DNA from 2 places in the Gordonia sp. HS-NH1 genome. Region 1 is predicted to be linked to the other one. Evidence: predicted binding sites of a transcription regulator. Region 1 holds the regulator's gene; the other holds the start of a gene.
What was found. Region 1 encodes LexA, which represses DNA repair genes until DNA is damaged. Its sites were predicted from a motif close to CGAACANNTGTTCG; they were not measured.
Positions count from the first base shown of each region.

Region 2: AMD30_RS02550 (DUF222 domain-containing protein) is a predicted target of LexA. The motif match lies at 1,859-1,872, and genes of this name have one in related genera.

Region 1 is NZ_LIYC01000002.1:301,265-306,841, reverse strand. It holds gene AMD30_RS03225 (DeoR/GlpR family DNA-binding transcription regulator) at 1-319, opposite strand, end outside; gene AMD30_RS03220 (phosphoenolpyruvate--protein phosphotransferase) at 470-2,179, shown strand; gene lexA (transcriptional repressor LexA) at 2,157-2,861, opposite strand; gene AMD30_RS03205 (LysM peptidoglycan-binding domain-containing protein) at 3,129-3,668, shown strand; gene nrdR (transcriptional regulator NrdR) at 3,768-4,259, shown strand; gene hrpA (ATP-dependent RNA helicase HrpA) at 4,233-5,577, opposite strand, start outside.
Region 2 is NZ_LIYC01000002.1:158,823-164,399, reverse strand. It holds gene AMD30_RS02570 (RsmB/NOP family class I SAM-dependent RNA methyltransferase) at 1-281, shown strand, start outside; gene AMD30_RS02565 (dihydrofolate reductase family protein) at 297-932, opposite strand; gene AMD30_RS02560 (SRPBCC domain-containing protein) at 929-1,408, opposite strand; gene AMD30_RS02555 (ArsR/SmtB family transcription factor) at 1,408-1,752, opposite strand; gene AMD30_RS02550 (DUF222 domain-containing protein) at 1,944-3,203, shown strand; gene AMD30_RS02545 (hypothetical protein) at 3,300-3,608, shown strand; gene AMD30_RS02540 (TPR repeat region-containing protein) at 3,608-5,577, shown strand, end outside.

The DNA.
Region 1 (5,577 bases):
TCGTGGTGCCGGCGTCGAAGAGCACGGAACCGCCGTCCGGCGGCAGGAAGCGGATCGCCGCGCGGCCGATCGCGGTCTTCTGTTCGATCTGGCTCGACTCGCGCTCGTCGATCCCGAGTTCGCCCAGAGCCCGCATGACCTCGGCGCGGACGGCACCTCCGTGGACACGCTGCAAATGCCCGGCACGCTCCAGAACGGCGAGGTCTCGACGGACGGTCTCGCTGGTGACGTCGAATTTCTCGGCGAGCGCGGCCACGGATGCCCGCCCCGCGACGCGCACCTCGTCGACGATCGCCTGTTGTCTCTCCTCGGCGTACACATCGCTCCGATCTGAAGGTTCCAGCCACCCCGCTTGTTGAGGCGTGTGGGATTGGATGTTGTAGTAATTGTGTTTACGCCTGTTTGTGTTGACAAGTCAAGCACTTTTTGTAACGGTGGTCACATCGATAGTCGAGTGAGAGGCAAGACGATGGCGCAGATCCTGACAGGGACCCCGGTGGTCGGCGGACTGGCGCACGGTCCGGCGCTGTGGCCGGGCGAGCGGCCCGATCACTCGCCGGAGACGCTCGGCGTCGGCGTGGAGATCCCCGAGGAGCGCCGCGCCGACGAGGTGACGCGCTTCGCCTCGGCTGCCGGGGCCGTCGCTGCGCGACTGCGCACGCGCGCCTCCCAGAACACCGGGGTGGCCGCGGAGGTGCTCGCGGCGACCGCGGGGCTGGCCGAGGACCGGGGATGGATCGGTTCCGCGACGGCGCTCATCACCAAGGGCGCCTCCGCCGAAGCCGCGGCCGTCGCGGCCACCGAGCAGTTCGCGGCGGTGTTCACCAAACTCGGCGGGCTGATGGCCGAGCGGGTCACCGATCTCAACGACGTCCGCGACCGCGTGCTCGCCGAACTGCTCGGCCTGCCCGAGCCGGGTGTGCCGACACCGCAGGTGCCGTCGGTGCTGCTCGCCGACGATCTTGCGCCCGCCGACACCGCCGGCCTCGACCCGGCGAGCACGATCGCGCTCGTCACCCGATTGGGCGGCCCCACCAGTCACACCGCGATCATCGCGCGGCAGCTGGGGATCCCATGCGTCGTCGCGGTCACTGATCTGGCCGAGATCGAGCCCGGCACAACCGTTCTCGTCGACGGAACAACCGGTCGCATCGAGGTCGAGCCCGATGCGGACACGGCCCGGGCACGCGTCGAGGAGGACCGGCGACGCGCCGAGGTCGTCGCCGGCTGGACGGGTCCGGGGCGCACCGCCGACGGCGTGGGTGTGTCAGTGCTCGCCAATGTCGCCGACGGATCGTCGGCACGGGCCGCGGCCGGACACCCCGTCGAGGGTGTCGGACTCTTCCGCACCGAACTCGCCTTCCTCGAACGCGCAGACGAACCGTCGGTGGACGAGCAGGCCGGGATCTACCGTGAGGTCCTCGGTGCTTTCGACGGGCGGAAGGTGGTGATACGCACCCTCGACGCCGGCTCGGACAAACCGCTCCGCTTCGTGACGCATCCCGACGAGTCCAATCCGGCGCTGGGGGTCCGTGGGGATCGAATCGCCCTGGCGCATCCCGAGATCCGCGCACATCAGCTCGACGCGATCGCGCTGGCCGCCGTCGGCTCGAAGGTCGCGCCGTGGGTCATGGCGCCGATGATCGCCTCGCCGGCGGAGGCGCGGGTGTTCGCCGCGGAGGTCCGGGGTCGGGGTCTGGTCGCGGGGGTCATGATCGAGGTGCCCGCGGCGGCGATCCTCGCCGAGGCCGTGCTCGCGGAGGTGGACTTCGTGTCCATCGGTACCAACGATCTGACGCAGTACACGATGGCGGCCGATCGGATGTCGGCCGATCTCGCCGGGCTGACCGACCCGTGGCAACCCGCCGTGCTCAGCCTGATCGCGGGTGTTGCCGCCGCGGGTGTCCGACAGGGAAAGCCGGTCGGGGTCTGCGGTGAGGCGGCCGCCGATCCGAATCTCGCCTGCGTCCTCGTGGGTCTCGGGGTGACCTCGCTGTCCAGTGCGCCCGCCGCGGCCGCCGCGGTGGGGGCCAGGCTCGGTGCGGTGACCACACAGGACTGCCGTGCTGCCGCCGACGCCGCGCTGGCCACGTCCGATCCTGCCGCGGCGCGCGAAGCGGCCGCGGCAGTGCTCGACCGTTCGGTCGGCGGAGAGGTCAGATTCGCCGCATCACGGTGACGACCTTGCCGAGGATCACGGCGTCGTTGCCCGGGATGGGATCGAACAGTTCGTTGTGCGGCATCAGCCACACGTTGGCGCCCTGACGCTTGAAGGTCTTCACCGTGGCCTCGCCGTCGATCATCGCCGCGACGATGTCGCCGTTGTCGGCGACGTTCTGCTGCCGGACCACCACCCAGTCGCCGTCACAGATGGCCGCGTCGATCATCGATTCGCCCACGACGCGCAGCAGGAACAGCGAGCCCTCGCCGACCAGCTCGCGAGGAAGCGGGAACACGTCCTCGACCGCCTCCTCGGCCAGGATCGGACCACCGGCCGCGATACGACCGAGGACCGGCACGAAGGTCGGCTCGGGTAGTTGACCGGCCGAGGGGGTCTCCGGCGACGGCGGCTCGCTCGGGGCGATGTTGACCGCGCGGGGCCGGTTCGCATCTCGCTTGAGCAGGCCCTTGCGTTCCAGCGTTCGCAGCTGGTGGGCGACCGACGATGTCGAGGCGAGCCCGACCTCGTCGCCGATCTCGCGGATGCTGGGCGGATAACCGCGCTCGCGAACCGAGCGGCGGATCACCTCCAGGACCCCGAGCTGTCGCGGGGTGAGTGAGGCCTCGGCGGCGGCGACGTCGATCGGGGCCTCGTCGTCGACTCCCCGCGCTCGGCCGCGCCTGTCGCCGGTGTCACTCATGTTCAGTTCCTCTCGTCTTCGGAACGTGCAGGTAGATGGCCCGTGGGATGTCCGGTGGGGATGTTCAGCCGGGTCCGAGCCTAGCGGAGTGCGACCCTCACCTCAAACATTTGTTCGATGTGTCGCGAGACTTTGTCGGTGCGCCGTGCTACAAATTCGAACATCAGTGCATCGAACACCTGATCGAAGTTCGAACACCGACAGCACCACACACCACACCAGAAGATCTCACCCAGAGGATCTCGCACCGAACACTCGGAGGGCACCATGCGCACCGACACTCTCGTCGCTCCCGTCCGTACCGACCGTCCCGACACCGTTCGGGCGCGTACCGATCGCGCCGATCGCGTCCGGACCCGTGCCCCGCTGTCCGACGGTCGCCGCCCGGTCGACAACCGGCCGGCAGGCAACCGTCCGGCGGGCGGGTCACCGCTGACCCCGCGTGTCGGCGCCACGAGCTGCGGCTCGGCGGTGGGGTCCAGGGGCCGGGGCCCTCTCGCGCCGGATGCCGCGGTGTTCCGTCGCCGTCGCCGCACCGCGGTGGCGGTCCTCGCCGGCGTCGGGCTGGCGTTCGTCGTGTGGGTGTTCGGCGTCGTCGGCCAGAACTACTCGGACTCGATGACCCCTGCCGCCGTGAGTGCGGAGGTCGTCCACGTGCGCGCGGGGGACTCCCTGAGCACGATCGCCGGCCGGGTGGCGCCGGAGATGCCGCGCGAGATCGTGATCGACGAGATCGTCGCGATGAACGATCTGCCCACGAGTGCGCTGCAGGTGGGCCAGCCCCTGCTCACCCCCCGGTACCGCTGAGGCCGGGCGGTATCCTCGATGTCACAGGGGCCGGCCGAGAAGCGGCGGGGCGCACGGATTCGGTGCGTTCCAGCGTCCCGCGACCTGCGTGAGGACACGATGCGCTGCCCCTTCTGCAAGAACGACGACACCAAGGTCATCGACTCGCGTGTCGCAGACGAAGGGCAGGCCATCCGACGCCGCCGCTCGTGCGTGGAGTGCGGCCGCCGTTTCTCGACCGTGGAGAGCGCCGTGCTCGCCGTGGTCAAACGCAACGGTGTGACCGAGCCGTTCAGTCGCGAGAAGGTGATGCGCGGTGTCCGACGCGCCTGTCAGGGCCGACACGTCGCCGAGGACGCACTCGCCCAGCTCGCCCAGCAGGTGGAGGACACCGTGCGCGCCAGCGGATCGGCCGAGATCCCCAGCAACGAGGTCGGTCTGGCGATCCTGGGTCCGCTCCGCGATCTCGACGAAGTGGCGTACCTGCGGTTCGCCTCGGTGTACCGGTCGTTCGACTCGGTGGAGGATTTCCAGCGCGAGATCGACGACCTGAAGTCGGCGTCCGGCGGGCGGGCCGACACCGTCTCAGCCGAGCCGGTCCAGAGCTCGTAGGACCCGTTTCTCCGAGACGGGAAACGCGGTACCGAGACGCTGGGCGAACAATCCCACGCGTAGTTCCTCGACAAGCCACTGCGCTTCGTCGTCGACGATCGCCCGTCGGTGTTCCGGCACCTGTTCGAGTCGTTGGGCCCACCGTTCGACTACTCGATCGATGACCGCCACACCGGCCTGGTCGCGCGATGCCGACCCGGGCAGCGCCTCCAGACGTGCCTGCGCACCTTCGAGGTAGCGCGGCAGGTTCTCCAGGTGCCGTCGGGCGGTGGCTGCGACGAATCCGTCGAACACGAGGTGGTCGATCTGCTCGGCGACGTCGTCGGCGGCCAGCGAACCGGCGTGCCGGTCGATCGCCGCCCGGACCGGCGCCATTCGTTCGAGCGCCGCGACGGCGAGCGAGAAGTAGTCCGGTGCGGCCTCGGTGATCCGTGGCCGGATACGCTCCAGGAAGCCCGAAAATGCCTGTGGTGAGCGAAGAGCCGTCAGCTCGGCGTCGTCGACGCCGGCGACGGTGTCCCGGATGGCCCGTCGTGTGCAGTCGGCGAGCAGCGCCTCGGTGTCCGCATACGGGCTCTGGCTCAGGGCGAGTCGGGCCGCCGGGCCCAGGGATCCCGCGATTCGCTTGTGCAGCGGTGGTATCGCCAGATCGAGGAGGGCGACGATGCCGCGACGCAGCAGCCGGTCGCGGGTCTCGGGAGTCGCAGCGTCGACGGCGAAGACGCCTCGCGTGCGTCCCTTCTCGTCGGACACCGCGTCGATCGTCGGGTACCTGGTCAGCCGTTGTCCGGCGACGTCGACCGTCTTCTGGTCGGCGAGCGTGCCGATCCCGTCGGCGGTCCAGTTCCGGTACAGCGTGCGTGACACCGTTCTCGGTGCCGCCGGCGTCCGGGTCTGCTGTAGCTCGGACAACGAGTCGGCCCGGGCGATGATCTGTCCGGATCCGTCGGCGACCGCGAAATGCATCCGAAGGTGTGCCGGTACCCGGTCGGTGTCGAAATCGGCTGCGGTGACCGTCATCCCGGTGATCGCGGAGAGTTCGCGAGCGAGCCCCGCGGTCAGCGGTTCCTTGCGCGGGGTGAGCCGGCCGAGGGCCGCCTCGGCGAACCGTTGGGCGGGGGACATGCTCTTGCGCAGCTGTTTCGGCAGGGTCTTGACCAGCGCGGTGGCCAGTTCGGTACGCATCCCGGGGACCGACCAGTCGAAGCCGACCGGGCGGATGTGGGGGAGCAGTGCCTGTGGGATGACGACCGTGACCCCGTCGTCGGGTGCGCCGGGCTCGAACCGGTACCGCAGTTCGAGTCGTGTGTCGCCCTGC
Region 2 (5,577 bases), 140 kb from region 1:
TCGTCGTTCTGCAGAAGCAGTTGCTGACCGAGGCCCTACGGTTGGTGAAACCCGGTGGCGTCGTGGTCTATTCGACCTGTTCGCCGCACCCGGCCGAGACCACCGCGGTGGTGGCCGACGTGGTGGCGTCGGTCGACGGCGCGCGCCAGCTCGATGCCCGCCCGCTCGTGACGGTCGGCAAGCTGGGCCCGGATCTGTTGGGCGAGGGCCCCCACGTACAGCTCTGGCCGCATGTCCACGGCACCGACGCCATGTTCCTGGCGGCGTTGACGCGGGACTAGCCGCCAGCTCGCGGTCTATCGGGTCACGGCGCTCGCTCCTGCGTAGTCCGCGACCGCCGGCGGTCCCACCGCCTCGTACTCGAGAATCATCAGATCTCCGGTCGTGGCGTGGTGTTCGGCCAGTCGGAAGCCGGTCCCGACCCTGTTGCGGCCGAACAGCGTTCGCCCGGAGCCCAACAGGGTGGGCGCAACCACGAGGCGCAGGGTGTCCACGACACCCGCCTCGAGAAGCGACGACGCCAGCGTCGCGCTTCCGTGGACCTGCAGCTCACGGTCGGAGTCTGTGCGCAGGTCCCGTATCGCGCCGATCGGGTCGTCGACCAGCAGTGTCGCCGGCTGCCATGCCAGATCAGTCTCGGTGAGTGAGCGGCTCACCACATACTTCGGCAGTCCGTTCATCCGCACCATGAACGGGTCGTCGGGATCGGTGATCGCGGGCCAGTCGCGGGCGAACGCCTCATAGGTGCGCCGTCCGAGAAGTAGCCCGTCGGCGAGATCGAGCCACCGCGACGCCTGGCGGATGAACTGCTCGTCCATGTGAGGCACCAGCCAACCGCCCGCGAGGAATCCGTTCGAGGTGTCCTCGTCGGTGGCACCGGGACCCTGGGTGACCCCGTCGAGTGTGATGAACTGCGTGATGGTGATCTTCACTGTGAGACTTCGCGTTCCACGAGCTCGGCAAGTGCGGCGGTGACCGAACCCCAGCCGTCGTAGAAGCCGAGTTCGTCGTGGCGGTCACGGTCAGACGGACTGCGATGGCGCACCACGACGTTGTACTCGGTTCCGTCCGCATGCTCGGCGAACGTGATCTCTGCGGTCATGGCGACGGGTGCTGGTTCGGCGGGACGCCACGAACTGTCGACGGCATTGGTGAACACCAGACGCTCGCGCACGTCCGCAACGAGGAAGACGGCATCCATGTGCGGGACGAAAGTGGTTCCGTCCTCGCTCATCCGGGTCACGAGCGCACCGCCGGGCGCGGGCTCGAGGCGGTCGACACGGGTGACCGTGGGGGCCGGAGTCCACCACTTGGCAAACTGATCGGGTTGAGTCCACGCGTCCCAGATACGTTGTCGCGGAGCGCGGATCACCCGGTGCAGGGTGAGGTCCAGTTCGGGGTCGATCATCATGTCTCCTCGGTGTCGGTGTCGGTGTCGGTGACGAAGTGTTCGAGTCGGTCGGTGCGTTCGGTCCAGACGGTCCGCTGATGGTCCAGCCAGGTGGACAACCGACGTAGACGGCGTCGGTCGAGCGTGCACATACGCGTGCGGCCCACCTTCTTGGTCAGAACCAGCCCGCTGTCCTCCAGTACGCGTAGGTGTTTCATGAAGGACGGCAGAGTGATGGGGAAGGGGTGGGCGAGTTCGCCGACGCTCGCCGGTCCGTGCCCCAGCCGCTCGACGACGGCGCGGCGCGTCGGGTCGGAGAGCGCGCCGAAGATGTCGTCCAAAGGGGCCGTACTATGTGCCATATGGCTAAGTGTTGCAGATCCCGTCACTGATCTCAATGGCTAAGTGAAAATATCTTTGGATGTGCTGTGGAAAGTGCCTCCTGAAACGCGCATACTTCGGTACTATCGAATGTATGAACGAGGCTAGGCCGGACACAAAGTCCTCCTTGGGAACCGACCATCTGCGATCGATCGTTGATGGTATGTCGGTGATGCCGGTTGGCCTCGACGAAGCGGAATCGGTAAGCCGACTCACTCTCCTCGAGGAGATCAAGTCGGCGTGCACGGCGGCTCAGGTGCGTGAGACGGCAAACCTCGACGACCTGCGTGCAGCGGATGAAGCCTCACGGAACATCCCAGAGCGCAGACGTGGTCGTGGACTGGCCGCCGAAGTGGGTTTGGCGCGGAAGGTTTCGCCGCGCAAGGGAAGCCAGTGCCTCGGGTTCGCCCGTGCGCTGGCGCACGAGATGCCGCATACCCTGGCGGCACTCACCACAGGAGTCCTCACGGAGTGGCGGGCGACGATCTTGGTGCGTGAGACCGCATACCTGACACGCGAATCGCGTGAAGAGATCGACCGTCGGATCTGCGGTGATCCCGTGGCGGTGGTCGGCGTGTCCGATCGTGAGATCGAGGTGCTGGCCAAGTCTCATGCCTATGGGTTGGAACCTGAAGCGGTCGTGGCTCGGAAGGCCAAGGCGGAGAAGGACCGTCACGTTACCGTCCGGCCTGCGCCCGACCTGATGACGCAGTTCTCGGCGCTTCTGCCGATGACAGACGGGATCGCGGTGTACGCCGCGCTCAAGAAGCACGCTGACGCCGTGTGCGGTTCCGATGACCGCTCGCATGCAGAAGTCATGGCCGACACTCTCGTGGAGCGTGTCACCGGTCGCTCGATTGCCGAGCCGACGCCGATCGCGCTGAATCTTGTTATGTCCGAGCAATCTCTGTTGGGTTTCGACGACTCGGCTGCGGACGTCCCCGGGTATGGACCCATCCCGGCGACCGTCGCGCGGCACCTGGTTGCCGATTCGGTGACACCTGGGGGCGAGACAGCGTCGACACTTCGCCGCCTGTATGCGCGACCGTCGGATGGATCGCTGGTGACGATGGAATCGCGATCGCGTGTCTTCCCGCCTTCACTCGCCGGTTACATCCGCCTGCGTGATCAACGATGCCGGACCCCGTACTGCGGTGCGCCGGTCGCCGAGATCGACCACGCCAGACCGCACCGTCGCAACGGCCCGACCAGCGCGGTCAACGCCGACGGAACGTGCGTGACCCACAACCGCGCCAAGGAGGCTCCCGGGTGGTTCTACGACGTCAGAGTCGTCGACGGGGTGCGCGTGATCGACGTGATCACCCCGACCGAGGCCCGACATCGGAGCGTGCCTCCGCCTGCGATCGGACACACGCCGGCAGCGCGGAGTGGTGTCGAGACTCGGCTGATCCAGATACTGGCCGCCTCCTGAGTGTGGATGACCGACGCACGGTGGGGCCGAGTCGTACTAAGTTGTTCGTCGTGGCGGTGTGCCACGACGAGGATTGCTGCAAACTCGGGGGTTTGTATGGCTGAGCGCTTTGGTGTCGAGGAACTGGGTGTCATCACGGGCGTCGGAGATGCGCTGGCTCGGTGTTCCTCGGAGACGCGCGCCCTGTGGACCGGGAAGTCCGCTTTCGGCGACGCCTCGAACGCGATGCCGGCCTCGGCCATCGGGGCTGCGTGCGCCGGCAAGGACGAGACCGTCCGGTCGCTGCTCGGCCGGGCGGCGGCGAGGATGGACCTGGTGTCGCAGACCTGCTACCAGGCAGCCGGCGAAGTCGCCGACACGGAGGAGTCGCTCGCCAGTGGTTTCCGCGCGATCAGCGAATTCTGATGTCGCGTCCATCGCGTTCCATCGTCAACGGCTGGGACCTGATGTCTCTCGATGCTGCGGCCAGTGCGCTCGATACGGCGGTGAATGACCTGGGGAGTCTGACCCAGCGGATGGCCGAAGCGCCGATGAGAGCCGGCGATTCCAGAGGATGGGTGGGGGCCTCCCAACTCGGGTGTGAGAGCCGCACCGACTCGGATCGAGCCGAGATCAACAAACTGGGGGCCGACCTCACGCACGCCGCCAACGTCTTGCGAAACACGTCGGCCGCGATCAGTCCGAATCGCACCACGGCGCTGGTCCGCGCGCTCGGCCTGGAACGCGACAAGTTCAGCGTTGCCGACGACTGGACGGTGCGCGACACCCGCGACTATGCGGCCGAGCTGAAGGGCGTGGAGGCGGGCAGCGCAACGGAGCGCGCGATTCTCGACGCTCAGGCCGCCCGAGCGGAGGAGGCGAAGACGGCGACGCTGTCGCTCCAGTCCCTGGCCGATCAGATGGGTGAGGACGATCGCAACGGGGCGAGAGTTCTCGCGGCAGCTTTTGGCGATGCCGAAGGTAATGCGCCACTCGCGTCAAGCTACTCACCGGGCCAGGCGAGCATCGATGTCCAGGCCATCATGAGTGGCACCGCCACCACCGAGCAGAAGGACCGTTTCTCCCGCGCGACCAGCCTGACCCCAGAGCAGCGAGCAGCACTCGCCCGCGGTGATTTCGCAGTCATCCCGAAGGAGCAGTTCGACTACCTGAAGGCGATTTACACACCGAGTTGGGGTGGCGGACCTCAAGGGCAGCCGCTGTCCCTCGGCGCCCTGGAGTCGTTCGGCGACAAGTACACCGGCGCAGAGCGAGAGACTTTGAAACAGAGTCTCGCTGACGGCGTGTATCTGCTGGGAAACCGACATCTGCGGACCGGCCAGACAGACTCGAACGTGTTCGCCGAGATCTGGGGGACGGATGCCCCGTTCGTGACCGGCGGGATGAGTCAACTCCCGGCGCCGATCCGGGACGCGCTGTCCGAAGCTGCTGCGAGTAGGGGACGACTGACGGTTCCGGACTCAGGCGCGCACTCCGGCGGCCACAGGTCGGTCACCGATCTGAAGACCTTCGCCGACCTCAAGTCGATCATGGGCATCTTGGAGCACCGCTCCGTCGACCCGCCGGGGGGTGCGTACGGCTCGGGGTCCGTGCAGTTGGGAAGCGACGTCGACCGGGCATTGATCGCGAGGGCCAGTGAGATTGCAGCTGCAGGCGCCACGGAATACGCGTCGAATCCAAGCATGTTGGACCACAACATCGTTGGCAAAAGCGAAGCCGAGGGCCTCCTCGTCGACATGCTCGGTGTCGCGGGCGCCGATCACATCGCGGTACATGATGCAGTGATGTCGGCAACCGGTAACCCGTCCAGCAGTTCGATGCCGACGACCTACGATCTCGGCGGCGCCGAACGGTCGTTCAAGGACGCAGAGGCCCTCAAGCATCTGTTGACGTTCGACTGGACTGATGAAGCGGGCAAGGACTCGGACGGAATCAACAGGCTGTTCAACTGGATGCCCGGTGCTGCCTACGCGCCTGATGGTAGTTCTCCCGAAGCGGTGCTCGAGAGCGAACGTGCCGGCAACATTTCGACCGCCCTTGCGCAGTACTTCGGCGACAACAAGGACGCGCTGATTGACATCGGAGACCGGAAACCGGCTCTGGGCGAACTCAACCCCGAGCTGACCCGCACGCTGGCCTCCGCGATCGGCTCGCACACTGCTGTTATGGCAGGCGCCGATCCACAGCTCTTTCACACGCATGGTGTGTCGGAAGTCGACGCGAGCGACTTGAAGTCGACCTTCGAAGTATTGAATTCGGATGCGACCGCAGGAAGAATCGTCAACTCTTTGACCGCCTTGCAGATCGATGTGATGCAACAGGAGTTCGGAAAAGACCCGCACGACTACGGGCTCGGTGAAGTCACCGGACGCCT